Regions from separate parts of the Pseudomonas onubensis genome, predicted to be linked through region 2. Evidence: predicted binding sites of a transcription regulator. Region 2 holds the regulator's gene; the other holds the start of a gene.
The links. The regulator sigma-54, encoded in region 2, starts transcription at its own class of promoters, with help from an activator protein. The targets are predictions, from matches to a motif close to ANTGGCATNNANNTTGCTNT.
Positions count from the first base shown of each region.

Region 1: the regulator sigma-54 is predicted to act here: its motif matches at 5,477-5,496, upstream of ACTD9P_RS10200 (circularly permuted type 2 ATP-grasp protein).

Region 1 is NZ_CBFHAZ010000022.1:18,477-32,960, reverse strand. It holds gene ACTD9P_RS10220 (YgiQ family radical SAM protein) at 1-259, shown strand, start outside; gene ssp4 (Ssp4 family T6SS effector) at 480-1,412, shown strand; gene ACTD9P_RS10210 (hypothetical protein) at 1,409-1,858, shown strand; gene ACTD9P_RS10205 (transglutaminase family protein) at 2,046-5,333, shown strand; gene ACTD9P_RS10200 (circularly permuted type 2 ATP-grasp protein) at 5,530-8,016, shown strand; gene ACTD9P_RS10195 (transglutaminase family protein) at 8,016-8,906, shown strand; gene ACTD9P_RS10190 (hypothetical protein) at 8,953-9,135, opposite strand; gene azu (azurin) at 9,469-9,915, shown strand; gene nadE (NAD(+) synthase) at 10,052-10,879, opposite strand; gene pncB (nicotinate phosphoribosyltransferase) at 10,883-12,097, opposite strand; gene ACTD9P_RS10170 (LysR family transcriptional regulator) at 12,333-13,223, opposite strand; gene amaB (L-piperidine-6-carboxylate dehydrogenase) at 13,377-14,484, shown strand, end outside.
Region 2 is NZ_CBFHAZ010000034.1:2,096-16,579, reverse strand. It holds gene ACTD9P_RS13765 (superoxide dismutase) at 1-149, shown strand, start outside; gene ACTD9P_RS13760 (ZIP family metal transporter) at 182-1,075, shown strand; gene ACTD9P_RS13755 (HPr family phosphocarrier protein) at 1,113-1,385, opposite strand; gene rapZ (RNase adapter RapZ) at 1,402-2,259, opposite strand; gene ptsN (PTS IIA-like nitrogen regulatory protein PtsN) at 2,262-2,726, opposite strand; gene hpf (ribosome hibernation-promoting factor, HPF/YfiA family) at 2,736-3,041, opposite strand; gene ACTD9P_RS13735 (RNA polymerase factor sigma-54) at 3,117-4,610, opposite strand; gene lptB (LPS export ABC transporter ATP-binding protein) at 4,795-5,520, opposite strand; gene lptA (lipopolysaccharide transport periplasmic protein LptA) at 5,520-6,092, opposite strand; gene lptC (LPS export ABC transporter periplasmic protein LptC) at 6,079-6,651, opposite strand; gene ACTD9P_RS13715 (KdsC family phosphatase) at 6,660-7,184, opposite strand; gene ACTD9P_RS13710 (KpsF/GutQ family sugar-phosphate isomerase) at 7,185-8,159, opposite strand; gene ACTD9P_RS13705 (ATP-binding cassette domain-containing protein) at 8,447-9,256, shown strand; gene mlaE (lipid asymmetry maintenance ABC transporter permease subunit MlaE) at 9,256-10,053, shown strand; gene mlaD (outer membrane lipid asymmetry maintenance protein MlaD) at 10,053-10,520, shown strand; gene ACTD9P_RS13690 (MlaC/ttg2D family ABC transporter substrate-binding protein) at 10,532-11,179, shown strand; gene ACTD9P_RS13685 (STAS domain-containing protein) at 11,176-11,481, shown strand; gene ACTD9P_RS13680 (BolA family protein) at 11,596-11,835, shown strand; gene murA (UDP-N-acetylglucosamine 1-carboxyvinyltransferase) at 11,859-13,124, shown strand; gene hisG (ATP phosphoribosyltransferase) at 13,349-13,984, shown strand; gene hisD (histidinol dehydrogenase) at 14,113-14,484, shown strand, end outside.

The sequences.
Region 1 (14,484 bases), on a different contig from region 2:
CGACAGCTACCAGAGCGCCCGTCGCAAGAACTCGACGCCGGCTGGCAGCCATAAGGTTGCGAAGGAAACCACCACCAGGATCCTCACCCAGCACACCGGCTTGCCACCGCGCGGCAGTGACGGCAGCAACCCGTGGGACAAGCGTGAGCAAGCCAAGGCGGCAGCTCAGGCGCGTAACAAGCAGGCGGCTAAAGAACGCAGTGATGCGGCGAAGGGCAAGGGCGGCAAGCCTGCGCGTAAGCCGGTTGTGCCGCGTTGATCGCAGCCTGAATATGCAAAACGCCAGCCTTGTGCTGGCGTTTTGCTTTCTATTCGGTGGCGTGCCTGTTTGTTAAGGTGGCGCCCATTGAATCGCCTTCGCGAGCAAGCCCGCTCCCACATTTGTCCGAGTTCCAGCATGAGGATGCGGTCGAATGTGGGAGCGGGCTTGCTCGCGAAGGCGTCAGTTCAGGCACTATTCATTTCAAGGAAGAACACCCATGAGCAACCCCCTGCTCTCCATCGGCATGGACTCCAACCGCTCCCAATTCATGGCGCGCCAGCGCATCGAAAGCCAGATCAACCTGCCACGCTTGTTCGCCGCCATCGACGCCGACCCCGGCATTGTCGGCGCAGGTGTGGTGTACATCGACGCCGACTTCAACGTCGTGACCCTGCGCGAATTCAGGCCACTGTGCAGCATCAAGCCCAAGCGCATCATTTTGCGCGAAGCACAGAAGTACATTTCGCCAGCGCAATTTGTGGAACAGGTGAAGACCGACCCCCGTGAAGAACGCCTCAGGAAAGAGGCGTTTGATATGGGCTTGTCGTGCACCGCCGCGATTATCGGCTGGATCGTGGTGTTCAGCGGCAGCGTTGCCGTGCCTTTTACGGCGGGCGCCAGCGCGTTCGTGGTGGGCATTGGCGTGACGGCGGCGCTGGCCAGCAGTGCGCAGTGCGGGTTCGGCGTGGTGCGTACCTACAACGAGATACTCGACCCTGACGCTAATGACCGGATGGAAGACGCCGAATGGTTCGGTGCTGTTTCAACCATCCTTGATACGGCCTCCCTGGTGGGGATTGGCACCGGTGCGCTGACCACGGTGAAGCTGCTCAGAGCCAAAAAAGCTGCCGCTTTGGGCAAGAGTTGGTATGAACTGCTCAAGGGTTTGAATCGCCAGGAACGCAAGAAACTGACCAAGGAGTTGCTAAGCCTGCGCGACCCGAGCCTGACGCCCAAGTTGCTCAAGTTGCAGCAGCGTGCCGGCAAACTGACCAAGAGCTTCAGCTCCACGGAAATTCGGCATGCCACCCTTACCCAGATGAAAGACGCGTTGGGCGGCATCCTCGGTATCGTCGGCAGTTACCGCAGCGGTAGCGTGGGCAGCGCCACCACCCTTGCCATCGGCTTGTATGAGGACCTCACCGAATGAAAGGTTTCCCCGACATGGGCAGTTTCCTCGCGCGCTATTTCCCGGTGTTCATGGGCACGATCTTTATGTCGATCTTTGCCGGCGCGTCTGCCGTGTCCCTCGCCGGCGTGACGTATTTGCGTGGTGTCGACCCGTCGCTTAAATCCGACTACTCCGGCCTGGCGATTTTGCTGCTGGTGGCGGTGCTGGTTTTCGGCAACGTGATGGTTGCGCGCGGACGCCCTTGGGCGACCGGCCTGGTGGCGGGTTACCTGGGCTGCTGCCTGCTGTTCGTGCTGCCGATGATTCAGTACCCCATTCCCAAACTGGTCTACGGCTCGGCGGTGCTCTTTCCGCTGTTGGGTTTGTTGCTGCTCAACAGCAAGCGTCACCGCGAAATGCGCCAGAAGCTGCTCGAGGTTCGCCACCTGCGCGAAGCCATGATCGCCCGCCACAAAACCCGCTGACTGGGTAGATTCACCACCCCGCCTCACACGCACGCCACAAATATGTGCAAGCCTTGCACCACGGCGCCCCCGTTGGCGCTGTTTTGGTGCTGTACTGCACCGGGTCTTACGATAAAGCGCAATGACGGCCGCTCTGGCATAAGTCTTGCGCGCTTTGTGTCCATGCCCTGGCTCGCAGGAGGCCGCCGTGTCGATTCATGTCGCGTTGCACCACGTTACGCATTACCGCTACGACCGCGCTGTCGAACTCGGCCCACAGATCGTGCGCTTGCGCCCGGCTGCCCATAGCCGCACGCGGATCTTGTCTTACGCGCTCAAAGTGCTGCCCGAGCAGCACTTCATCAATTGGCAGCAAGACCCGCAGGGCAATTACCTGGCGCGCCTGGTATTCCCGGAAAAGACCGATGAGTTGCGCATTGAGGTAGACCTCGTCGCCGAGATGGCGGTATTCAACCCGTTCGATTTTTTCCTTGAGCCCTACGCCGAAAAAATCCCCTTCAGTTACGCCGCCGATGAGCAGCGCGAGCTGGCGCCGTACCTGGAAACCTTGCCACTAACGCCTAAGTTTGCCGCCTACCTGGCGGGTATCGACCGCACGCCGCTGCCGGCGGTGGATTTTCTGGTAGGCCTCAATCAGCGCCTGGCGGCCGACATCGGCTATTTGATCCGCATGGAGCCGGGCGTACAAACCCCGGAATTCACCTTGGGCGCCGCTTCCGGCTCTTGCCGGGATTCGGCCTGGCTGCTGGTGCAACTGCTGCGCAACCTGGGGTTGGCGGCGCGGTTTGTGTCGGGCTATTTGATCCAGCTCACCGCCGACGTCAAAGCCCTTGATGGCCCGTCCGGCACCGAGGTTGACTTTACCGACCTGCACGCCTGGTGCGAGGTGTACTTGCCCGGCGCGGGCTGGATCGGCCTGGACGCCACCTCCGGGCTGTTCGCCGGTGAAGGGCATATCCCATTGGCCTGTAGCCCTGATCCTTCGTCCGCCGCACCGATCAGCGGGCTGGTGGAACCCTGCGAGTGCGAATTCACCCACGAGATGTCGGTGGAGCGCATTTGGGAAGCGCCACGTGTCACCAAGCCCTACACCGAAGAGCAATGGCTGGCGATCCAGGCGTTGGGCCGGCAGATCGACGCCGACCTGCTCAAGGATGACGTACGCCTGACCATGGGCGGCGAACCGACCTTCGTCTCCATCGACGACCCCGACGGCGCCGAGTGGAATACCGCGGCCCTCGGGCCGGACAAGCGTCGTTTGTCTGCCGAGCTGTTCCAGCGCATGCGCGCGCACTACGCGCCCAAAGGCTTGGTGCACTTTGGCCAGGGCAAGTGGTACCCCGGCGAGCAACTGCCGCGCTGGTCGCTCAATTGTTACTGGCGCCGCGACGGCGTGCCGATCTGGCACAACAGCGCGTTGATCGCCGATGAACAACAGGACTACGGCGCCGATGGCGCGATGGCCGGGCGCTTCCTCGCCAGTGTCGCCGAGCGCCTTAAACTGCCGGCCCGCTTTGTGTTCCCGGCTTTTGAAGACAACTTCTACTACCTGTGGCGTGAAGGCGCGCTGCCGCAAAACGTCACGGCCCAAGACCCACGCCTGAGTGATGACCTGGAGCGCGAGCGTCTGCGCAAGGTGTTCAGCCAAGGCCTGGATAAAGTCATCGGCCAAGTGCTGCCGCTGGCGCGAACGCCAGCCAATGACCGCTGGCAGAGCGGGCGCTGGTACCTGCGTGACAACCACTGCCGTCTGGTGCCGGGCGACTCACCGCTGGGTTATCGACTGCCGTTGGCCTCGCAGCCATGGGTGACGGCGGCGGAGTATCCGTTTGTGCATCCCACCGACCCGAATCAGGATCAGCCGGAACTGCCGACCACCGCCCAACTGCAAAGCCATGACACGCCTGCGCCGAGCGATGAGCGCGTGCCGAAGGTCGACGAGTCCGCCGACTGGCTGACCCGCACTGCCTTGTGCGCCGAAGCACGGGACGGGCGCCTGTACCTGTTTATGCCGCCGCTGGAACGCGTCGAGGATTACCTGGAGTTGGTGGCTGCCATCGAAGCCACCGCCGAAGAGCTGCATTGCCCGGTATTGCTGGAAGGTTACGAGCCGCCGTTCGATACGCGCTTGAGCAACTTCCGGGTCACGCCGGATCCGGGTGTGATCGAGGTCAATGTGCAGCCGTCCGCCACCTGGGATGAGTTGGTGGAACGCACCGAGTTCCTCTACGAAGAGGCGCGGCAAACCCGCCTGACCACCGAAAAATTCATGATCGACGGGCGCCACACCGGCACCGGCGGTGGTAACCACTTTGTGCTGGGCGGCGCGACGCCGAAAGACTCGCCGTTCCTGCGCCGCCCGGATTTGCTGCGCAGCCTGATCAGCTACTGGCATAACCATCCGTCCTTGTCGTACCTGTTTTCCGGGCTGTTTATCGGCCCGACCTCCCAGGCGCCACGGGTGGATGAAGCGCGTAACGACGCGCTGTATGAGCTGGAAATCGCCTTCGCACAAATGCCCGAACCTGGCGAGGAATGCCCGCCGTGGCTGGTCGACCGGCTGTTGCGCAACCTGCTGATCGACGTGACCGGCAACACCCATCGCGCCGAATTCTGCATCGACAAACTCTATTCGCCCGATGGCGCCACCGGCCGCCTGGGCTTGCTGGAATTGCGCGCATTTGAAATGCCGCCCCATGCGCGCATGAGCCTCACCCAGCAATTGCTGCTGCGCGCCTTGGTCGCGCGTTTCTGGCGCGAACCCTATGCACCGCCAAAACTGGCGCGTTGGGGCACTGAGCTGCACGATCGCTTTTTGCTGCCGCACTTTATCGAGCAGGATTTTGCCGACGTGATCGTCGAGCTCAACGCTGCCGGTTACCCGCTGCGCGCCGAATGGTTTGCCGCGCACCTGGAGTTCCGTTTCCCCAAGGTCGGCGACTACGCCGTCAGCGGCATCGAACTGGAGTTGCGCCAGGCCCTGGAGCCTTGGCACGTGCTGGGCGAAGAAGGCGCCGTGGGTGGCACGGTGCGTTACGTGGATTCATCCCTGGAACGCTTGCAGGTGAAGTTGAGCGGCCTGGCGCCGCAACGCTATCTGCTGACCTGCAACGGCATCCCGGTGCCGTTGCAGCCGACCGGGCGTATCGGCGAGTTCGTCGCCGGCGTGCGTTATCGCGCCTGGCAACCGGCCAACTGTTTGCAACCGACCATCGCGGTGCACGCGCCGTTGGTGTTCGACTTGCTCGATACCTGGATGCAACGCTCGCTGGGCGGCTGCCAGTACCACGTCGCGCATCCGGGTGGGCGCAATTACGACAGCTTGCCGGTGAATGCCAATGAGGCGGAGAGCCGGCGCATGGCGCGGTTTTTCCGCTTGGGGCACAGCCCTGGCAAGCTGCCGGTGCCGCCCTTGGTGATTAACGATGAACTACCGATGACCCTGGATTTGCGGCGTTTCCCCAATAAAAAATGACCAAACCCAATCCAAATGTGGGATGGCTTTTGTGGCGAGGGAGCTTGCTCCCGCTGGGGTGCGAAGCGCCCCCAAAGCAGGCGACTGCTACGCAGTCGAACGGGAGCAAGCTCCCTCGCCACAACAAGCCGGCTCCCACATTAGATTGCAGTGAATTTGATTTAAACTGACTTCCCTTGCCTCTGCCGAGCGTTCCATGCCCGACTTGCTCGACCGTTACCCGCTCACTGCGGGCACCTATCACGAACTGCTCGACGACAGTGGCGCGGTGCGTGCCCATTGGCAGCGCCTGCTCGATCACCTGCAACGCAGTACGCCCGTGCAACTGGCCCAGCGCCAGGCGTTGTTGACCCGGCAGATCCAGGAAAACGGCGTGACCTACAACGTTTACGCCGACCCCAAGGGCGCCGACCGCCCGTGGGAGCTGGACTTGCTGCCCCATGTGCTGGCCGCCGATGAGTGGCAGCACCTGTCGGCCGGCATCGCCCAGCGCGCGCGTTTGCTCAATGCCGTGCTGGCCGACCTGTACGGCCCGCAGCGCCTGATCAAAGAAGGCCTGTTGCCGGCCGAGCTGGTGTTTGGGCACAACAACTTCCTGTGGCCGTGCCAGGGCATTCAGCCGCCGGACGGCGCGTTTCTGCACCTGTATGCCGTGGACCTGGCGCGCACCCCGGATGGCCGTTGGTGGGTCACCGCCGACCGTACCCAGGCGCCCTCGGGCGCAGGTTACGCGCTGGAAAACCGCACCATCGTGTCCCGTGCGTTCCCGGATCTGTACCGTGATCTGCAGGTTCAACACCTCACCGGTTTCTTCCGCACGCTCCAGGAAACCCTGGCCCGCCAGGCGCCCGGTGATGACCAGCCGCCGCTGATCGTGCTGCTCACGCCGGGGCGTTTCAACGAAAGCTATTTCGAACACCTCTACTTGGCGCGCCAGCTCGGCTACCCGCTGGTAGAAGGCGGCGACCTCACAGTGCGTGACAGCACAGTGTTCCTCAAAACCCTCAGCGGCCTGCGCCGAGTGCACGCGATCATGCGGCGCCTGGACGATGATTTCTGCGACCCGCTGGAGCTGCGCACCGACTCGGCCCTGGGTGTGCCCGGCCTGCTGGACGCGGTGCGCCAGGGCAATGTGCTGGTGGCCAATGCCTTGGGCAGCGGCGTGCTGGAGTCGCCCGGTTTGCTCGGCTTTCTGCCGAAGATCAACGAGTTCTTGTTTGGTGAAGAACTGATCCTGCCGTCCATCGCCACCTGGTGGTGCGGCGAGGCTCCGGTGCTGGCCGAAGCTTTGGAAAAGCTGCCGGAATTGCTGATCAAACCGGCGTTCCCCTCGCAGAGTTTCGCGCCGGTATTCGGCCGCGATTTGAACGATGAACAACGCCAGGCCCTGGCAGAGCGCATGCGTGCGCGGCCTTACGCCTATGTGGCCCAGGAGCTGGCGCAACTGTCCCAGGCCCCGGTGTGGCACACCGTGGATGACCATCTGCAACACCGTGCCATCGGCATGCGCGTGTACGCGGTGGCCAGCGCTGACGGCTACCGCGTATTGCCCGGCGGCCTGACTCGCGTGGCGGCTGAGGCGGATGCCGAAGTGGTGTCGATGCAGCGCGGTGGCGCGAGCAAAGACACCTGGGTACTGGGCGATCGCGCCGTCGGCGGCGAGCATTGGCGTGCACAACGGGCGATTGGCGTACATGATCTGGTGCGGCGCGACCCTTATCTGCCGTCGCGCGTGGTGGAAAACCTGTTCTGGTTTGGCCGCTACTGCGAGCGCTGTGATGACAGTGCGCGCTGGCTGCGCATTGTGCTGGCGCGCTATGTTGACGGCGACGACCCGCAAGCCTTGCAGGCCGCTGTCGAGCTGGGCGAGACCTTGCGCTTGTTGCCGGAGGAAGGCGAGTTGCCCGAGCGCCTGCTTGCCGCTTTGCTTGGCGATGACTGGCCGTCGAGCCTGCGCGCCAACCTGCAACGCTTGCAGTGGGCCGCGTCCCAGGTGCGCGGCAAGTTGTCCCGCGAGAACTGGCAAGCGCTGGTGGAGTTGCAACGCGAAGCCCTGGAGCTGGAAAGCGAGACCCCGGATTTTGGCGAGTTGCTGGATTTTCTCAACCGTCTGGTGATGTCCCTGGCGGCGCTGTCCGGGTTTGCCCTGGATGACATGACCCGCGACGAAGGCTGGCGCTTTTTGATGATGGGCCGGCGTATCGAGCGCCTGCAATTTCTCAGCAGCAGCCTCGCCGCGTTCCTGCGTGGCGTGGCGGTGTTCGATCAGGCCGGGCTGGAATGGCTGCTGGAGCTGGGCAACAGCAGCATCACCTATCGCTCGCGTTATTTGGCAGTGCCGCAACTGATCCCGGTGCTCGACTTGTTGCTGCTCGATGAACAGAACCCGCACGCGGTGCTGTTCCAGTTGAAGCTGGTCAGCCGCACCCTGCGGCGTCTCAATGATGACTTTGGCGTGCCCCGGGAAACCGGCCTGGCGCCGTTGGTGGAGCGCCTGTCGCGTTTTGATCTGGGCTGCCTGGAGAACCCGCTGTTCGGCGAATCCAGTGTGCGCGCCGCTCTGGACGGCCTGGCGGACCTGCTGCAAGCGGTCGCCGATGAAAGCGGGCAAGTGTCGGATCGCCTGGCGTTGCGCCATTTTGCCCATGTGGATGATGTCAGCCAGCAAACGGTGTCGGTGTGATGAGTGCGCGCTACCAGATTTTTCACGATACCCATTACCACTACGACAGCCCGGTGTCCCTGGCCCAGCAGTTGGCTCATCTGTGGCCGCGTCCGTGCGCGTGGCAGCGCTGCAGTTCCCAGCAATTGGATATCAGCCCGCAACCGTCGTCGCGCCGCGACGAACTGGACGTATTCGGCAACCCGATCACCCGGCTGGCGTTCGAACGGCCCCATGATGAATTGCTGGTCAATGCCGGGCTGACCGTGGAAGTGCTGGCGCGACCGGCGCTGGATTTCCAGCAGTCACCGGCCTGGGACCAGACGCGCGACAGCCTGACCTACAGCAGCCAGGTGCTATCGCCTGAAATGCTCGAAGCCTGCCGTTATCGCTTCGAATCGCCCTACGTACACCTGAAGAACACCTTCGTCGAGTTCTCCGAAAGTTGCTTCCCGCCAGGCGTGCCCTTGCTGCTGGGCGTGCAGGCCCTGATGCAGAAGATCTTCAGCGAATTCACCTTCGATGCCGAAGCCACCCAGGTCGCCACGCCCTTGGTGGAAGTGCTGGAGCGCCGCCGCGGCGTGTGCCAGGACTTCGCCCACCTGATGCTCGCGTGCCTGCGCTCACGCGGCCTGGCGGCGCGTTACATCAGCGGCTACCTGCTGACCCAGCCACCGCCCGGCCAGCCACGGCTGATCGGCGCCGATGCGTCCCACGCGTGGGTCTCGGTGTTTTGCCCGGTGGCGGGCTGGGTGGATTTTGATCCGACGAATAACGTGCAGCCGGCACTCGAGCACATCACCCTGGCCTGGGGCCGTGATTTCTCGGATGTGTCGCCGTTGCGTGGGGTGATTCTGGGAGGAGGGAGCCATGACCCGGAGGTGCGGGTGACGGTGATGCCGCTGGAGTAACAGTGGGTTGTGGTGAGCAGGGAGGGCCTGCTCACCCCAACAAAATTTATTCCGCCGGGTCTTTCGGTGTCTCGGTGTCATCAGCAGCCACTTCACCTTCAGCATCCGGGTTCAGTGCGCCTGCTTCTTCATCTGCAGCGGCTTTCTTACGTTGCAGCTTTTCCTCTTTCTTCTGCTCCTTGGCCAAGTCTCTCTGACGTTTGGCGAAGGAGTAATTAGGTTTGGCCATGGGCGATCCTCTAAGGTCGAAGGTGAGGGTGGGCGGCGCGCAGCTGCCTTGGGTCGCTATGGTAGCAGCTTAGCAGCGCGATTGGCCTTCACTTACCGCAGGCATACGCGGCCAACAGGCCGTTTAAGAATTGATTGAAGTGCATGGCAGACGCTCCGGTGGGTGATGGAGCGATCATAGGCGGGTGGCTGTTGTTTGGCTGGTAGATTGTGTTGATCAGTCTGATAGCCTAAAGTTGTATACAATCTGTTGATTCAGATCATAAGAATTTCAGCCTGCTTGAGGCACCCTAGTCGCAATACGCGTTTTTTAAACCCTGCCTTGGAGATTCACATGTTTGCCAAAATCGTTGCTGTTTCCCTGCTGACACTGGCGAGCGGCCAGTTGCTTGCTGCAGAGTGCGCGGTCACTGTTGATTCCACCGACCAGATGTCCTTCAACACCAAAAAAATCACCATCGACAAGAGCTGCAAGACGTTCACTGTGAACCTTGAGCACTCCGGCAGCTTGCCGAAAAACGTCATGGGCCATAACTGGGTACTGAGTTCCGCCGCCGACATGCCTGGCGTCGCCAGCGACGGCATGGCCGCCGGTATCGACAAGAACTACCTCAAAGACGGCGACACCCGCATCATCGCCCACACCAAGATCATTGGTGCTGGCGAGAAAGATTCGGTGACCTTCGAAGTGCCGAAACTGGCTGCAGGCACGGATTACGCGTTCTTCTGCTCGTTCCCGGGCCACATCTCGATGATGAAAGGCACTGTGGTAGTCGAGTAACACCGCGTTATCGTTCTTCGCGAGCAAGCCCGCTCCCACACTTGACCGCATTCCAATATGAGAATGCGGTCAAGTGTGGGAGCGGGCTTGCTCGCGAAGGCGATCTAACAAACACCGCCGGACTAACAGGCTTACCTTAGGGCGCAAATGGCATGACGCGCTTGTGCTCAGTCTTGCGATAGGTGTCGCAGATAATCTTGAACGCTTCCTCACGCACCGGCTCGCCGTGCAGGAACGCATCGATCTCGGCGTAGGTCACGCCGTGTGACGCTTCGTCCGGTTTGCCCGGCGACAGGTCTTCAAGGTCGGCAGTCGGGATCTTCTCCACCAGCGATTCCGGTGCACCGAAGTGCCGCGCAATCGCACGCACCTGGTTTTTCACCAACCCGCTCAACGGCGCCAGGTCGCAGGCACCGTCACCGAACTTGGTGAAAAAGCCCATTACCGCTTCCGCCGCATGATCAGTGCCGATCACCAAGCCACCGGCCGCGCCAGCGATGGTGTACTGCGCCACCATGCGCATGCGCGCCTTGGTGTTGCCCAGCACAAAATCACGCGACACCGCCGCCTTGCCTTCGAACGCCGCCACTTCATTGGCCAGGGATTTAACCGCCGGGCCGATGTTCACGGTGTGGCGCTCGTCCGGGTCGATAAAGTCCACCGACGCCTGGGCGTCGTGTTCGTCGAACTGGGTTTCGTAGGGCAGGCGCACGGCGATAAAACGGTAGGCCTCATCACCCGTGCTGGCACGCAGTTCTTTCATTGCACGCTGGGCCAGCAGGCCGGCGGTCAGGGAGTCGACACCGCCGCTGATGCCCAGCACCAAGGTCTTGAGCCCGGAATTGCGCAGGCAGTTCTGGATAAACCCTACGCGGCGCGCCACTTCGGCCTCAAGGGCGGCCTGGTCGTTGAACGGTGCTTGGACCTTGAGCTGCTGCGCAATCTCACGCTGTACGGCTTGCATGATTCACTCCTTGCTGGAAAGGGCAGGTACTTTGAAAACGTGACGCAAATAGGCGACAAAATTCGGGTCGGTGCAGTGGGTCTTGCCCGCTTCATCGGAAATCTTCGCGACGGGCTGGCCATTACAGGCAGTCATTTTAAGCACGATGCTCATCGGTTCAACACCCGGAATGTCACAGGTCAGGTTGGTGCCGATGCCGAAGCTAACATTAATGCGGCCACGCAGCGCGCGGAAAATCTCCAGGGCCTTGGGCAGCGTCAGGCTGTCGGAGAACACCAGGGTCTTGCTCATCGGCTCGATGCCGAGCTTGTGGTAGTGGGCGATGGCTTTTTCGGCCCATTGAATCGGGTCACCGGAGTCGTGGCGCAGGCCGTCGAAGAGCTTGGCGAAGTACAGGTCGAAATCGCCCAGGAACGCGTCGGTGGTGATGCAGTCGGTCAGCGCGATGCCGAGCAGGCCACGGTACTCGCGCACCCAGCAGTCGAGCGCGGCGATCTGGCTGTCGATCAGGCGCGGGCCGAGTTGCTGGTGGGCCATGATCCATTCGTGGGCCATGGTGCCCAGCGGTTTCATATCGAACTCGCGGGCCAGGTGCACGTTGCTGGTGCCGACAAAACGCCCAGGGAAATCGTGCTTGAGCACGCTGACCACTTCTTCCTGCACGCGGTACGAGAAGCGTCGGCGGGTGCCGAAGTCAGCCACTTGCAGTTCCGAAAGTTCTTCGCTGCTGGCATTGGCGGTCAGCCAGTCGAACTTGCGGTACAGCTGTTCGCGGGCCTGTTCGAGGATGACGGTCTGGTAGCGGTAGCGGTTACGCACTTCGCTGACGATGGCCAGCATCGGCACTTCAAACAGGATCACATGCAGCCACGGCCCGCGCAGGCGGATAAACAGCTCGCCGTTCTCGATGCCGGTTTGCACGTAGCGCAGGTTGAAGCGAAACAGCCCGAGGAAGCGCAGGAAGTCCGGCTTCATAAAGCTGATGCGTTCCAGGAAACCCAACTGGTCCGGGCTCAGGCTCAGCTCCGCGAGGCGTTCGATCTGGTAGCGGATTTCCGCCAGGTACGGGCGCAGGTCTTCACTGTTGCGGCAACGAAACTCCCATTCAACTTCCACGTTCGGGTAGTTGTGCAGCACCGCCTGCATCATGGTCAGCTTGTAGAAGTCGGTGTCGAGCAAGTTCTGCACGATGCGATCGGCAAACACACTCTCGCTCATAACGGGAATCTCCAGACGGGTCGGCGATGGGCGCCGGCCTTTACGCACTATTAAGGAATGGTGCTAGTGGCGCATAGACCTGTGGGGTTTTGCCAGTGTTTTTTCATTTTGGGATTTTTGTTGCGGCCACTGACGCTTTCGCGAGCAAGCCCGCTCCCACATTCGACCGCATTCTCATGTTGGAACTTGGACAAATGTGAGAGCGGGCTTGCTCGCGAAGATAATATCCCTGACGCTAAATAACCTGCTCCATCATCCACTTCACAAACTCACGCACCTTGGGCACCTCCGCCGAATGCTCCGGATACGCCAGGTAATACGCATCCTGGCTGGGCATCGCGTGCTGCCAGGGAATTACCAGCTTGCCCTCGACCAGCTCTTCTTCCACCAAAAAACGCGGCAACAAGGCCACGCCACAACCCACCTGCGCCGCCCGAATGCACATATAAAAGGTATCAAAACGTGGCCCGTGGTAGCTGTGCTCGGTCTGGTAGCCCTGGCTGGCGAACCAGTCATGCCAACCCTGCGGTCGCGAGGCGTTCTGCAACAGCACCAGGTTGCTCAGTTGCGTGGGGTCGGTGAATGGCTGCGCGGGCAGGCTCTCCGGCGCGCACACCGGCACCAGCTCTTCGCTGAACAGTTTCAGGCTTTCGGTGCCCGGCCGTGAACCCTGGCCGAAGTAGAAGGCCATATCGGCCTTGCCTTGCAGCAACTCGTCCGGCTCCTGCTCGTTGCACAGGTCCAGGTGGATCTGCGGGTGACGCAAACGCCAGCCCTTGAGGCGCGGCACCAGCCAGCGCGCGCCGAACGTGTAGGGCGTGGACACGCGCAGCACTTCAGTCTCGCCGCCGTAGGAACGTAGGTAGTGGGTGGACATCTCTACTTGCGTGAGGATTTTGCGCACTTCCACCAGGTACAGATCCCCCGCCGGGGTCATCTGCAAGCGGCGGCGCACCCGGCGAAACAACAGGTGTTGCAGCAGTTCTTCCAACTGCGCGACCTGCTTGCTCACGGCGCTTTGCGTGAGGTTCAGTTCCTCGGCAGCGCGGGTGAAGCTCAGGTGACGGGTGGCGGCTTCGAAACACTGCAGGGCGGTGATCGAGGGCAAATGTCTTTTGTTGAGCACGGCACGCCTCTTTTTATTCTTTGCATGAGTAAACGGAATGATATCTCGCCTAATCGTCGTTTGTTGGCAAGTCTTGGGCCAGCTACAAATAAGGTCTGGATCGCCGTGTCTGTGGCGGCGCGAATTTTCTGTTTGAGTTTGAAGGAGTGACCCATGGTTGCCGCATTGCTTGATCGTCTCGGGGTAAACCCGGCGCTGTACCAGTCGGGTAAACAGCCCGTGCATTCGCCGATTGATGGCAGCCGTATCGGCAGTGTGCACTGGGAAGGTGCCGCTGAAGTGGAGCAGCAGGTCAGTCGCGCCGAGCATGCATTCGAGGCCTGGCGCAAGGTGCCGGCACCGCGTCGCGGTGAGCTGGTGCGCCAGTTCGGCGATGTATTGCGCGAATATAAAGCCGACCTGGGCGAGTTGGTGTCGTGGGAAGCCGGCAAGATTACCCAGGAAGGTTTGGGCGAAGTGCAGGAGATGATCGACATCTGCGACTTCGCCGTGGGCCTGTCCCGCCAGTTGTACGGCTTGACCATCGCCTCCGAGCGCCCTGGCCACCACATGCGTGAAACCTGGCACCCGCTGGGCGTGGTCGGTGTGATCAGCGCGTTCAATTTCCCGGTCGCCGTGTGGGCGTGGAACACCACGCTGGCGCTGGTGTGCGGCAACGCGGTGATCTGGAAACCGTCGGAAAAGACCCCGCTCACTGCATTGGCCTGCCAGGCATTGTTTGAGCGCGTACTGAAGAAGTTCGACGGCGCCCCCCAATACCTCAGCCAAGTGATCATCGGCGGCCGTGACGCCGGTGCGGCGTTGGTGGATGACCCGCGCGTTGCGCTGATCAGCGCCACCGGCAGCACCCGTATGGGCCGCGAAGTGGCGCCGAAAGTCGCCGCACGTTTCGCCCGCAGCATCCTTGAACTGGGCGGCAACAACGCGATGATCCTCGGCCCAAGCGCCGACCTCGACATGGCCGTGCGCGCCATCCTGTTCAGCGCCGTCGGCACTGCCGGTCAGCGTTGCACCACCTTGCGCCGTCTAATCGCCCATGAGTCGGTAAAGGAAGAAATCGTTACCCGCCTCAAAGCCGCGTATTCCAAAGTGCGCATCGGCCACCCGCTGGAAGGCAACCTGATCGGCCCGCTGATCGACAAGCACGGTTTCGAGAATATGCAGGACGCCCTGGAGCAAGCCTTGAGCGAAGGCGGCAAGGTGTTCGGCGGCAAGCGCCAACTGGAAGACAAGTTCCCGAATGCCTACTACGTGTCGCCGG
Region 2 (14,484 bases):
GCGGCAACACGCCAATCCTGGGCCTGGACGTGTGGGAGCACGCTTATTACCTGCTGTATCAGAACCGTCGCCCGGAATACATCAACGCCTTTTATAGCGTGATCAACTGGCCGGAAGTCGCCGCACGCTACCAGGCCGCCCTGGCCTGATATTCAACCTATAACAAGATCTAAGGCCGACTATGGGCACTGAAACACTGGCGATCAGCAGCGGGCGAATGTTTCGTTATGCGTTTGGCTCGCTGTTGCTGTTGGCAGGGACTGCATTGCTGGTGGCCCATGGGCTGGCCTGGCTAAACCTTGAACCGCGTATCCTGCGCGCCTTGCAGGGCGGCGCTATCTGCGCGCTCGGCACGGCACTGGGCGCGGTGCCCGTGCTGGTCATACGCCGCATGCCGGTAGCGCTGAGCGATACCTTGCTGGGCTTTGGTGCCGGGGTAATGCTGGCGGCGACGGCGTTTTCGTTGATCGTGCCCGGTATTGCGGCCGCTGAGGGCCTTGGGCTTTCGCCTTGGGGTGCCAGTGGGTTGATCAGCTTCGGCATCATGCTCGGTGCATTCGGGTTGTATCTGGTTGACCGCAAGGTTTCCGGCGCGAGCCCGGAGATGCTGGTGGGCACGCCGGATAAACCGGTCATTCCGCCGCGTATCTGGCTGTTTGTCTTCGCCATCATTGCCCACAACATTCCGGAAGGCATGGCGGTGGGCGTTTCCGCCGGTGGCGGCATGCCGGACGCCGACAGCCTGGCCATGGGCATTGCCTTGCAGGATGTGCCGGAAGGTTTAGTGATTGCACTGGTGCTGGCTGGGGCAGGCATGTCGCGGGTCAAGGCGTTCTTGATCGGCGCCGCGTCAGGCTTGGTCGAGCCGGTGTTTGCCGTGCTGTGTGCGTGGTTGGTGAGCCTGGCTGAGGTTCTATTGCCGCTGGGGCTCGCGCTGGCGGCGGGTGCGATGTTGTTGGTGGTGACTCACGAAGTGATCCCGGAATCGCGCCGCAATGGTCACGAAAAGCTTGCCAGCCTGGGGCTGTGCATCGGGTTTTGCTTGATGATGGTGATGGATACTGCATTAGGGTGAGGCCATTGCAGCCTCACACCTGTCTCAAAGGGTGGGTTTACTCACCCTCGTCAAAGTAGTTATTGATCAACTTGACCAGAGCGTCCATCGCTTCCTGCTCTTGTTCGCCTTCCGTCTTCAAGTGAATCCTGGTGCCCTTGCCCGCAGCCAGCATCATCATGGCCATGATGCTTTTGCCGTCGACCATCGACTCTGGTGTGCGCCCGGCGCGGATCTGGCAGGGGAACTGCCCGGCAACACCGACGAATTTAGCCGAGGCGCGGGCGTGCAGGCCCAGCTTGTTGATGATTTCAATTTCCAGAGCGGGCATCGCGGGGGTGTTCCTTTCAGCTAAGGTCGCGGTGGCGAACCTGGACGTTCTTGAGGGTTTGTTGCAGCACCTGGCCCAGGCGTTCGGTCAGGTAGACGGAGCGATGGTGGCCGCCGGTGCAGCCGATGGCAATGGTGACATAAGCCCGATTACTTGCGGCAAAGCGCGGTAACCATTTGAGCAGGTAGCTGGAGATATCCTGGAACATTTCCTCGACATCCGGTTGCGCAGCCAGGTACTCGACCACCGGCTGGTCCAAGCCAGACTGATCACGCAGTTCAGGTTTCCAGTAAGGGTTGGGCAGGCAGCGCACGTCGAACACCAGGTCGGCATCCACCGGCATCCCACGCTTGAACCCAAACGACTCAACCAGAAAGGCCGTGCCGGGTTCCGGCTGGTTCAGCAGGCGCAGCTTGATAGCATCGCGTAACTGATACAGGTTCAAGCCGGTGGTGTTGATCTTGAGGTCAGCGAGGTCAATGATCGGCCCCAGCAGCGTGGTCTCGTCCTCGATGGCTTCGGCCAGAGAGCGATGGGGGCTACTGAGGGGGTGACGTCGACGGGTTTCGGAGAAGCGCTTGAGCAGCGTCTCCTCGTCGGCATCCAGGTACAGCACATCGCAATGAATATGCTTGGCGCGCACTTCCTCAAGCAGCTGTGGGAAGCGCTCAAGATGGCTGGGCAGGTTGCGGGCGTCAATCGAGACGGCCACCAGTGGCTGCGCCAGTTCAGTGTGGATCAGGGCGCGTTCGGCCAATTCCGGCAGCAGGCCCGCCGGCAGGTTGTCGATGCAGTAGAAACCGTTGTCCTCAAGGACGTTGAGGGCGGTGCTTTTACCCGAGCCGGAGCGGCCGCTGACGATGATCAAACGCATGATTACTGCCCGCTTTGCTCATCGAGTACAACCTGATAAAGCGCCTCGTTGCTGCTGGCGCTGCGCAGTTTGTCGCGTACTTCCTTGCGGTCGAGCATGCTGGCTATCTGCCGAAGCAGTTCCAGGTGCGCATCGGTGGCGGCTTGCGGGACCAGCAGAACGAACAGCAGGTCAACCGGGGCGCCGTCGATGGCGTCGAAATCGATTTTCTCCTGCAGGTGCAATAGCGCACTGACGGGAGACGTGCAGCCTTCAAGGCGGCAGTGAGGAATGGCGATGCCGTTGCCAAAACCGGTGGAGCCCAGTTTTTCACGGTCAATCAGGGCCTTGAACACGACTTGCTCATCCAGCTCAGGCACTTCACGGCTGATCAGGTTGGCGATGTGTTCGAGGGCTTTTTTCTTACTGCCGCCCGGCGCGTTCACGAGGGAACGGCCGGGGGTCAGGATGGTTTCAAGTTGGATCATGGGGGAGAGTTAACGACCTGTACCTTGCATCAGGTGCAGATTCTTTTCCTTATGCTTTATGAGTTGGCGGTCCAGCTTGTCGTAGAGCGAGTCAATCGCCGCATACATGTCTTCATGCTCGGCATTGGCGACGAGCTTCGCATTCGGTACATGCAGGGTGGCCTCGATTTTCTGCTTGAGCTTATCGACCTCCATGATGACCTGCACGTTGGTGATCTTGTCAAAATGCCCCGCAAGCTTGTTCAGCTTACTCTCGGTGTACTCACGCAGGGGCTTGGTGACTTCCAGCTGGTGTCCACTGATGTTGACTTGCATACAGCTTCTCCTTCGTTGCCAGTGCATAAAGCGACAGGCAAAAGCGCCTGCCACTGGAACGCTATGGCCCGCCCGTCACATCAAACGCTTACGCTCGCTGGAAGGCGCGATCCCGAGGGACTCGCGGTACTTGGCGACGGTTCGACGGGCGACCTGAATGCCTTGTGCCTCCAGTAAACCAGCGATCTTACTGTCACTCAATGGCTTTTTCTGATTTTCCGCCGCAACCAGTTTTTTGATGATCGCGCGGATCGCCGTGGACGAGCATTCGCCGCCTTCGGAGGTGCTGACGTGGCTGGAGAAAAAGTATTTCAGTTCATAAATACCCCGTGGGGTATGCATGAATTTCTGTGTGGTCACGCGGGAAATCGTCGATTCATGCATGCCCACAGCCTCGGCAATGTCATGCAGAACCAGTGGTTTCATCGCCTCATCGCCATATTCCAGGAAGCCGCGCTGGTGCTCGACGATCTGGGTGGCCACTTTCATCAGGGTTTCGTTGCGGCTTTGCAGGCTCTTGATGAACCAGCGCGCTTCCTGCAATTGGTTACGCATGAAGGTGTTGTCGGCGCTGGTGTCGGCGCGGCGCACAAAGCCTGCGTATTGCGGGTTGACCCGCAGGCGTGGCACCGACTCCTGGTTCAACTCCACCAGCCAGCGCTCGTTATCTTTGCGCACGATCACGTCCGGAACGACATATTCGGCTTCGCTGGACTCGATCTGCGAGCCCGGACGCGGGTTGAGGCTCTGCACCAGCTCGATGACCTGGCGCAGGTCGTCTTCCTTGAGCTTCATGCGGCGCATCAACTGGCTGTAGTCGCGGCTGCCCAGCAGGTCGATGTAGTCGGTGACCAGGCGCTGGGCCTCGGCGAGCCAAGGGGTCTTGGCCGGCAGCTGGCGCAGTTGCAGCAACAGGCATTCGCTCAAGGTACGAGCGCCAATGCCGGCAGGCTCGAACTGTTGGATGCGATGCAGGACGGCTTCGATTTCGTCCAGCTCGATGTCCAGTTCCGGGTCGAAGGCTTCCAGAATTTCGTCGAGCGTCTCGTCCAGGTAGCCCTGATTGTTGATGCAGTCGATCAGGGTCACGGCGATCAGGCGATCGGTGTCGGACATCGGCGCCAGGTTCAGTTGCCACAGCAAATGGCTCTGCAGGCTCTCACCGGCGGACGTGCGGGTGGTGAAGTCCCACTCGTCATCGTCATTGCTGGGCAGGCTGCTGGCGCTGGTCTGGTAGACGTCTTCCCAGGCGGTGTCGACAGGAAGCTCGTTGGGGATGCGTTCGTTCCATTCGCCTTCCTCAAGGTTATCCACCGTAGGGGCGGTTTCCTGATAGGAGGGTTCCTGCACGTCGGCGTTGGGTTTTTGCTCGATGTTATCGGCCAGCGGGTCTGCATTATCGAAGTCGTCGCCTTCTTCCTGGCGTTCGAGCATCGGATTGGACTCCAGGGCCTCCTGGATTTCCTGTTGCAGGTCCAGGGTCGACAATTGGAGCAGGCGGATGGCCTGTTGCAGCTGCGGTGTCATCGTCAGCTGCTGGCCCATTCTCAGGACTAGCGATGGTTTCATGGCAGGGGCTTAACACCTTATTCGCCGGCGCAATGCGCCATCCACGACAGGGCGCGTGAGCGCCAAACATAAGCAAATTATATGCCTGATATCAGGGGCTTTGCCTAGAGCGCGGTAACAATAAAAAAACTGAGGTTTTTATTGACTTGCGCGCGCCCCGGGCAATGGCCTGATACCACCGTGTTTACAGGCGGAACTCGTGACCCAGGTACACTTCCTTCACCAGTTCATTGGCCAGGATAGTTGCGGAGTCACCTTCTGCAATCAGTTGTCCATCATTGACGATATAGGCGGTCTCGCAGATATCGAGGGTCTCACGCACGTTGTGGTCGGTGATCAGTACACCGATACCCTTGGCCTTGAGGTGATGGATGATCTGCTTGATATCGCCGACCGAGATCGGGTCGACACCGGCAAAAGGTTCGTCCAGCAGGATGAACTTCGGCGCGGTGGCCAGGGCGCGGGCGATTTCCACACGGCGACGCTCACCACCGGACAAGCTCATGCCGAGGTTGTCGCGAATGTGGTTGATATGGAACTCCTGCAGCAGGCTTTCCAGCTCTTTGCGACGGCCGTCACGGTCGAGTTCCTTGCGGGTCTCGAGGATCGCCATGATGTTGTCCGACACCGACAGTTTGCGGAAGATCGACGCTTCCTGGGGAAGATAGCCGATACCTGCGCGTGCACGACCGTGCATCGGCTGGTGGCTTACGTCCAGGTCGTCAATCAATACACGGCCCTGATCCGCCTGGACCAGGCCAACAATCATATAGAAGCAGGTGGTCTTGCCGGCGCCGTTGGGGCCGAGCAAGCCGACGATCTGGCCGCTGTCGATCGACAGGCTGACGTCGCGTACGACCTGACGGCTTTTATAAGCTTTGGCCAGATGCTGGGCTTTCAGGGTTGCCATTAGTTCGTCTTCTTCGCAGCGGGTTTCGGCGCAGGGGCGGCAGCGTCTTTCTGCTTCGGCTGGATAACCATGTCGATGCGCGGCTTCGGCGTGCCGATTTTTGTACCATTGGCGCGACCGGCGGTAGCGATCTGCTTGACGGTGTCGTAGGTGATTTTTTCACCTTCGGTGGTGTTGCCGTCGGTGCTGACAACCCGTGCCTGGTCAATCAGGATAATGCGGTTCTGCTGGGCGTGATACTGGATGGTCCTGCCGTAGCCTTTCATCGGTGCTGGGTCAGCAGCCGCCTGCTTCTGTTCGAAGTAAGCCAGGTTGCCCACCGAAGTCACCACGTCGATGTCGCCAGCCGCGGTGCGAGTCAGGGTTACCGTGTTGCCGGTAATCTTCATCGAGCCCTGGGTGATGATCACGCCGCCGGTGTAGGTCGCGACGCCTTGTTTGTCATCCAGCTGCGCATCGTCAGCCGAAATATGGATCGGTTGCTGGCTATCGTTCGGCAGAGCCCAGGCGCTCACGCTTCCCAGTGCTGCGCCCAGACCGAGCAAAATAGGGAGGGTTTTAACGAGCCTCATACTGTCCTCTTACGTTCGATAGCAGGTGTATCCTGCTTTCTTTCAAATACGCTTTCATTCCCTTGCCAGTCGATACACCGCCAGCGCCGTCAATTCTAACGTCTTGCTCGGTCTGCGCATATTGCTGTTGTGGGAAAACGGTCATGCGACTGCTGGTGATGATGGTGTCACGCTTCTGTTCATCGGTGCGCGCGACGCGTACCGAGTCGATCAATTCAACCTGGGTGCCGTCTGCGTTGACCTCGCCACGTTTGCTGGTGACGTGCCACGGAAAGTCGGTGCCACGGAACAGGTTCAGGTCCGGGTTGGTCAGCAGGCTGACGTCGGAGGCTTTGACGTGTTCCACCTTGTCGGAGGTCATCTCGTATTGGACCTTGCCGTCAGGCATGAACTGCACCGTATAGGCATTGGTGGCGAAATTGTCGATCAGGCCCTCGTCAACCTGTGCTACAGGCTTGTCGAGAAAGCGCTCCGGGCTGATATTCCAGTAGCCCACCGCCAGGAACAGCGCGGCGATGACCCCGAATAACAGGAAGTTGCGAATCTTTTTGCTCAGCATAAAACGCTCTATAAGTAGGCGGCGTGGGCCGCTTCAAGACTGCCCTGGGCACGCAGGATCAATTCGCAGAACTCGCGGGCGGCACCTTCGCCGCCACGTGCGGCAGTGATGCCATGGGCGTGTTCACGAACAAATGCCGCCGCATTGGCGACGGCCATGCCCAGGCCGACTCGGCGAATGACCGGCAGGTCAGGCAGATCATCACCCAGGTACGCAACTTGCTCATAGCTTAGGTTGAGTTGGCCAAGAAGCTCGTCCAGAACCACCAGTTTATCCTCACGGCCTTGATACAGGTAAGGAATCCCCAGGTTTTGTGCGCGGCGTTCCACAACCGGTGTCTTTCGACCACTGATAATCGCCGTTTGCACACCAGCGGCCATCAACATTTTGATGCCCTGGCCGTCGAGGGTGTTGAAAGTCTTGAATTCGCTGCCATCTTCGAGGAAGTACAGACGGCCATCGGTCAGCACGCCGTCGACGTCAAAAATCGCCAGTTTGATGTTTTTACCGCGTTGCAGCAGGTCGCCGGTCATTTACATCACTCCCGCACGCAGCAAGTCGTGCATGTTCAGGGCGCCGATCGGGCGGTCGTCATTATTGACCACCACCAGCGCGCCAATCTTATGGTCTTCCATGATCTTCAGCGCTTCGGCTGCAAGCATCTCGGGGCGGGCGGTCTTGCCGTGGGGCGTCATCACCGCATCGATAGTCGCAGTGTGGATATCGATGGTGCGGTCCAGGGTGCGGCGCAGGTCGCCGTCGGTGAAGACTCCGGCCAGACGCCCGTCGGCTTCCAGGATCACGGTCATGCCCAGGCCCTTGCGGGTCATTTCCATCAGTGCGTCTTTGAGCAAGGTGCCGCGTTGCACGTGGGGCAGTTCATCGCCCGAGTGCATGACGTTTTCCACTTTGAGCAGCAGGCGACGACCCAGCGCACCGCCCGGGTGCGAAAACGCGAAATCTTCAGCGGTAAAACCACGGGCTTCCAGCAACGCCACGGCCAGGGCGTCGCCCATGACCAGGGCGGCGGTGGTGGAGGAGGTCGGTGCCAGGTTCAGCGGGCAGGCTTCGTGGGCCACATGCACGTTCAAATTGACTTCGGCAGCCTTGGCCAGCGTGGATTCGGGGTTGCCGGTAAGGCTGATCATCTTGATGCCCAGGCGCTTGATCAAGGGCAGCAAGGTCACGATTTCGTTGGTGGTGCCGGAGTTCGACAGTGCCAGGATAATGTCATCCTTGGTGATCATGCCCATGTCGCCGTGGCTGGCTTCGGCCGGGTGCACGAAAAACGCCGTGGTCCCGGTGCTGGCCAGGGTGGCGGCGATCTTGTTGCCAACGTGGCCGGATTTGCCCATGCCGACCACCACAACGCGGCCCGTGCTGGCCAGAATCATCTCGCAGGCGCGCACGAAATCTGCGTCGATATGGGCCAGTAAACCTTCTACGGCTTCAAGCTCGAGGCGGATGGTGCGTTGTGCGGATTGAATAAGGTCGCTGGATTGGCTCATGTCTGAAATCGTATAGCCTGACGAAAAGTCGGCGATTATAGCGGTAATGATCAAAACCCTCACGCTAGTTATTCAGCAGGTGCCTGGGATTGATGCTCAGTCAGGTGTTTTCCCTGTCCCGAATCTGAACAAGGGCTGTTCCGGCCTTGGGGGCTCTGTACCAGCAGTGATATAGTTCGCCGCCAGTTCGGTCGGCCCAACCCATGCCGCTAACTTTTGTGCATCTGTTGCAAACGAAAGTCGCAAGCATGGTGTCTGAGTGAAAGGCTGCATCCCAAGGAGATTAGATGAGTGCCGATAACGCCTACGCGGTCGAGCTGAAGGGTCTTACCTTCAAGCGCGGTTCGCGCAGCATCTTCAATAACGTCGATATTCGCATTCCCCGCGGCAAAGTCACGGGCATCATGGGGCCTTCCGGTTGCGGCAAGACCACTCTGTTGCGCCTGATGGGCATGCAATTGCGGCCCAGCGCCGGTGAAGTGTGGGTCAACGGCCAGAACCTGCCGACGCTGTCGCGCAGCGATCTGTTCGATGCGCGCAAGCATATGGGCGTGTTGTTCCAGAGCGGTGCCCTGTTCACCGACCTCGACGTTTTCGAAAACGTAGCGTTTCCGCTGCGGGTGCATACCCAGCTGTCCGATGAAATGATTCGTGACATTGTGCTGCTCAAGCTGCAAGCCGTGGGCCTGCGCGGTGCCATCGACCTGATGCCCGACGAGTTGTCCGGCGGCATGAAGCGTCGTGTTGCGCTGGCGCGGGCCATTGCCCTTGATCCGCAGATCCTCATGTATGACGAGCCGTTCGTAGGCCAGGACCCGATCGCCATGGGCGTGCTGGTGCGCCTGATCCGCCTGCTCAACGATGCACTGGGGATCACCAGCATCGTGGTCTCCCACGATCTGGCCGAAACCGCGAGCATTGCTGACTACCTTTATGTGGTCGGCGATGGCCAGGTGCTGGGGCAGGGTACGCCTGAAGAACTGATGAACGCTGATAACCCGCGCATTCGCCAATTCATGACCGGCGATCCCGATGGCCCGGTGCCTTTTCATTTTCCGGCAGCGGACTACCGCTCAGATCTTCTGGGGAAGCGCTGATGCGCAAGACATCTTTACTCGAGAAGGTTCGCCTTTTCGGCCGCTCCGGCATCGACTTGGTCGAGGTCCTGGGGCGTTCGACGATTTTCCTGTTTCACGCGCTGCTCGGGCGTGGCGGCATTGGCGGCGGCTTTGGTCTGTTGTTGAGGCAGCTGCATTCGGTGGGCGTGATGTCCCTGGTCATCATCGTGGTGTCCGGGATATTCATCGGCATGGTGCTGGCGTTGCAGGGCTTCAATATCCTCTCCAGCTACGGTTCGGAGCAGGCGGTAGGGCAGATGGTTGCCCTGACGCTGCTGCGTGAACTGGGGCCGGTGGTCACCGCCTTGCTGTTCGCCGGGCGCGCGGGTTCTGCATTGACCGCCGAAATCGGCAACATGAAGTCCACCGAGCAGTTGTCCAGCCTGGAAATGATCGGCGTGGACCCGCTCAAATATATTGTTGCCCCGCGCCTGTGGGCCGGCTTCATATCCCTGCCGCTGCTGGCGATGATTTTCAGCGTGGTGGGCATCTGGGGTGGTTCGTGGGTGGCGGTTGACTGGTTGGGCGTCTATGACGGCTCGTACTGGGGCAACATGCAAAACAGCGTGACCTTCAGTGGCGACGTGCTCAATGGCATCATCAAAAGCATCGTTTTCGCCTTTGTAGTGACCTGGATCGCCGTATTCCAAGGCTATGACTGTGAGCCCACTTCAGAAGGGATCAGTCGCGCCACCACCAAGACCGTTGTGTACGCCTCGCTGGCGGTACTGGGCCTTGACTTCATTTTGACCGCCTTGATGTTTGGAGATTTCTGATGCAAAACCGCACTGTGGAAATCGGTGTCGGCCTTTTCTTGCTGGCTGGCATCCTGGCTTTACTGTTGCTGGCCCTGCGGGTCAGTGGCCTTTCGGCCAGCCCCACCGCCGATACTTATAAACTTTACGCGTACTTCGACAATATCGCCGGTTTGACGGTCAGAGCTAAAGTGACCATGGCCGGTGTAACCATCGGCAAGGTCACGGCAATCGATCTGGATCGCGACAGCTTCACTGGTCGGGTGACCATGCAAGTCGACAAGAAGGTAGATAATCTGCCGACTGACTCCACTGCATCTATCCTCACTGCTGGGCTGCTGGGCGAGAAGTACATCGGCGTCAGCGTGGGTGGGGAAACAGCCCTGCTCAAGGATGGTTCGACAATCCACGACACACAGTCGTCGTTGGTGCTTGAAGACTTGATCGGTAAATTCCTGCTCAATACGGTCAATAAAGACGCCAAATGAGGAACCTGTTCATGATCTCTACCTTGCGACGTGGCCTGCTGGTGCTGCTGGCAGCGCTGCCGTTGATGGCCAACGCGGCGGGTTCTGCGCACGATCTGGTGCAGGACACGACCAACAAGATGCTGGCTGACCTGACTGCCAACAAAGAGCAGTACAAGCAAGACCCCACCAGGTTCTACGAAGCGCTCAACACCATTGTGGGTCCTGTGGTCGATGCCGAGGGCATTTCCCGCAGCATCATGACGGTCAAGTATTCGCGCAAGGCCACGCCTGCGCAGATGCAGACCTTCCAGGAAAACTTCAAGAAGGGCCTGTTCCAGTTCTATGGCAATGCCCTGCTTGAGTACAACAACCAAGGCATTACCGTTGCTCCTGCCGGGGATGAGTCGGGTGACCGCACCAGCGTCAACATGACCGTCAAAGGCAACAACGGCGCGGTTTACCCGGTTCAGTACACGCTGGAGAAGGTCAACGGCGAGTGGAAACTGCGCAATGTGATCATCAACGGCATCAACATCGGCAAGCTGTTCCGCGATCAGTTCGCTGATGCGATGCAGCGCAATGGCAATAACCTGGACAAAACCATCAATGGTTGGGCCGGTGAAGTCGCCAAGGCCAAGGAAACCTCCGATAAAGAAGCTGGGAAGTCCGCGCAATGACCGAATCGGCTGTTCGTCTCGGCGACGCCGGCGAGTTGTTCCTCAGCGGCGTGCTGGATTACCGCACCGGGCCTGAGCTGCGCAAGCAGGGCCAGGCGCTGATCAACAGCAGCAACGCGCCTGCGCTGGTGCTCGATTGCTCGGCGGTTACCAAATCCAGCAGTGTTGGTCTTTCGTTGTTGCTGTGCTTCATGCGTGATGCGCAAGCGGTCAAAAAGCCGGTCAGCATCCGCGCACTGCCCGAAGACATGCGTGAAATCGCTGAGGTTTCCGGTATTACCGAGCTGTTGGCGCATCCTTAATACACATTATTAAAGAAGCCCCCCGTCAGAGTCCTGCTATGCGGGGTTCGCAGGCGCGGGGCTTTTTTGTATGATGTGCGACCCGTGCGCACTGGGCGCCGATAGAGGTTGAGCATGCAGGCCCTAGAAGTTAAAAGCTTCCTTGAAGGAAAGCTGCCGGAAACGATCGTAGAAGTTGAAGGCGAAGGCTGCAATTTCCAGCTGAACGTGATTAGCGATGAACTGGCAAAATTAAGCCCGGTCAAGCGTCAACAGCAGATCTATGCCCATTTGAACCCGTGGATCACCGATGGCAGCATCCACGCGGTTACTATGAAATTTTTCAGCCGCGCGGCCTGGGCCGAGCGTACCTGAGCCCCCAAGGCGTCGAGATTCTTATGGATAAATTGATTATTACCGGTGGTGCCCGCCTCGATGGCGAGATCCGCATTTCCGGTGCAAAAAACTCCGCCTTGCCGATCCTGGCAGCGACCCTGCTGTGTGATGGCCCGGTAACCGTGGCCAACTTGCCGCACCTGCACGACATCACCACCATGATCGAGCTGTTCGGTCGCATGGGCATCGAGCCGGTGATCGACGAGAAGTTGTCTGTCGAAATCGACCCGCGCACCATCAAGACCCTGATCGCTCCGTACGAACTGGTGAAAACCATGCGTGCCTCGATCCTGGTGCTGGGCCCGATGGTTGCCCGTTTCGGCGAAGCTGAAGTAGCACTGCCTGGCGGTTGCGCCATTGGCTCGCGGCCTGTCGACCTGCACATTCGTGGCCTTGAAGCCATGGGCGCGGTCATCGATGTCGAAGGCGGCTACATCAAGGCCAAGGCGCCGGAAGGCGGTTTGCGCGGTGCCAACTTCTTCTTTGATACCGTCAGCGTTACCGGTACCGAGAACATCATGATGGCTGCCGCCCTGGCGAACGGTCGCAGCGTGCTGCAAAACGCTGCGCGCGAGCCTGAAGTGGTCGACCTGGCCAACTTCCTGATCGCCATGGGTGCCAACATCACCGGCGCCGGCACTGACACCATCACTATCGACGGTGTGAAGCGTCTGCACTCGGCCACCTACAAAGTGATGCCGGACCGCATCGAGACCGGCACCTACCTGGTTGCCGCCGCCGTTACCGGTGGCCGCGTCAAGGTCAAGGACACCGATCCGACCATCCTGGAAGCCGTGCTGGAAAAACTCAAGGAAGCCGGTGCTGAAATCACTACCGGTGAGGACTGGATCGAGCTGAACATGCACGGCAAGCGGCCAAAAGCCGTAAACGTGCGTACGGCTCCTTATCCGGCGTTCCCGACCGACATGCAGGCGCAGTTCATTTCCTTGAACGCGATTGCCGAAGGCACAGGCGCCGTGATCGAGACCATCTTCGAAAACCGCTTCATGCACGTGTATGAACTGCACCGCATGGGCGCCAAGATCCAGGTCGAAGGCAACACTGCCATCGTTACCGGTATCGACAAGCTCAAGGGCGCGCCAGTCATGGCAACCGACCTGCGTGCCTCGGCCAGCCTGGTGATTTCGGCGTTGTGCGCAGACGGCGACACCCTGATCGACCGCATCTACCACATCGACCGTGGTTACGAGTGCATCGAAGAAAAGCTGCAGATGCTCGGCGCTAAAATCCGCCGCGTACCGGGCTAGTAACACCGTCACCCGTGGCGAGGGAGCTTGCTCCCGCTGGACTGCGCAGCAGTCCCGCTCTTGGGGGGCCGCTTCGCGACCCAACGGGAGCAAGCTCCCTCGCCACAGGTCTGTGTTTGCTGTTAGCTGAATTTGTTTCAAATCGAGGCTGTAATGGCCTCGATCTGTGTCTGGCGCCGCTTGCGACCGGACAGCAATAGCCTGATGAAGGACTGACGTTTCCCATGTTGACCATCGCACTGTCCAAGGGCCGCATCCTTGACGACACTTTGCCGCTTCTGGCTGAAGCGGGCATCGTGCCAACCGAGAATCCGGACAAGAGCCGCAAGCTGATCATCCCCACGACCCAGGACGATGTGCGCCTGTTGATCGTGCGGGCTACCGACGTGCCAACCTACGTTGAACATGGCGCCGCCGACCTCGGTGTTGCCGGTAAAGACGTGCTGATGGAATACGGTGGCCAGGGCCTGTACGAGCCGTTGGACCTGCGTATTGCCCTGTGCAAGCTGATGACCGCCGGCCGTGTCGGTGACGTCGAGCCTAAAGGCCGCCTGCGCGTGGCCACCAAGTTCGTCAACGTCGCCAAACGCTACTACGCCGAGCAAGGCCGTCAGGTCGACATCATCAAGCTCTACGGCTCGATGGAGCTGGCGCCGCTGATCGGCCTGGCCGACAAAATCATCGACGTGGTCGACACCGGCAACACCCTGCGTGCCAACGGTCTCGAGCCCCAGGATTTCATTGCCGACATCAGCTCTCGCCTGATCGTCAACAAGGCTTCGATGAAGATGCAACACGCCCGTATCCAGGCGTTGATCGACACCTTGCGCAAGGCAGTGGAGTCTCGACACCGCGGTTGACTCACCCGCGTAGCTGAAAAGCTACGCCCGTCTATCCGCCTCATAGCCAGAATTCTCAGGTGCCCAAGCGGATCGACTGCTAACTTTCGGCGCTTGAGTATTTTTGCCATTCCTATGAGGCCCTCGCTATGACCACGTCCACTGCAATTGCCCGACTCAACGCTGCCGACCCGGATTTCGCCCATCATCTGGATCATCTGCTGAGCTGGGAAAGCGTGTCCGACGACTCGGTCAACCAGCGAGTGCTCGACATCATCAAGGCCGTGCGCGAGCGCGGTGATGCGGCGCTGGTGGACTTCACCCGCCAGTTCGATGGCCTGGACGTGAAGTCCATGGCGGATCTGATCCTGCCGCGTGAACGCCTGGAACTGGCCCTGACGCGTATCACCGCGCCTCAGCGTGAAGCCCTGGAAATTGCGGCGGCACGTGTACGCAGCTACCACGAAAAACAGAAACAGGATTCCTGGAGCTACACCGAAGCCGATGGCACCGTGCTGGGC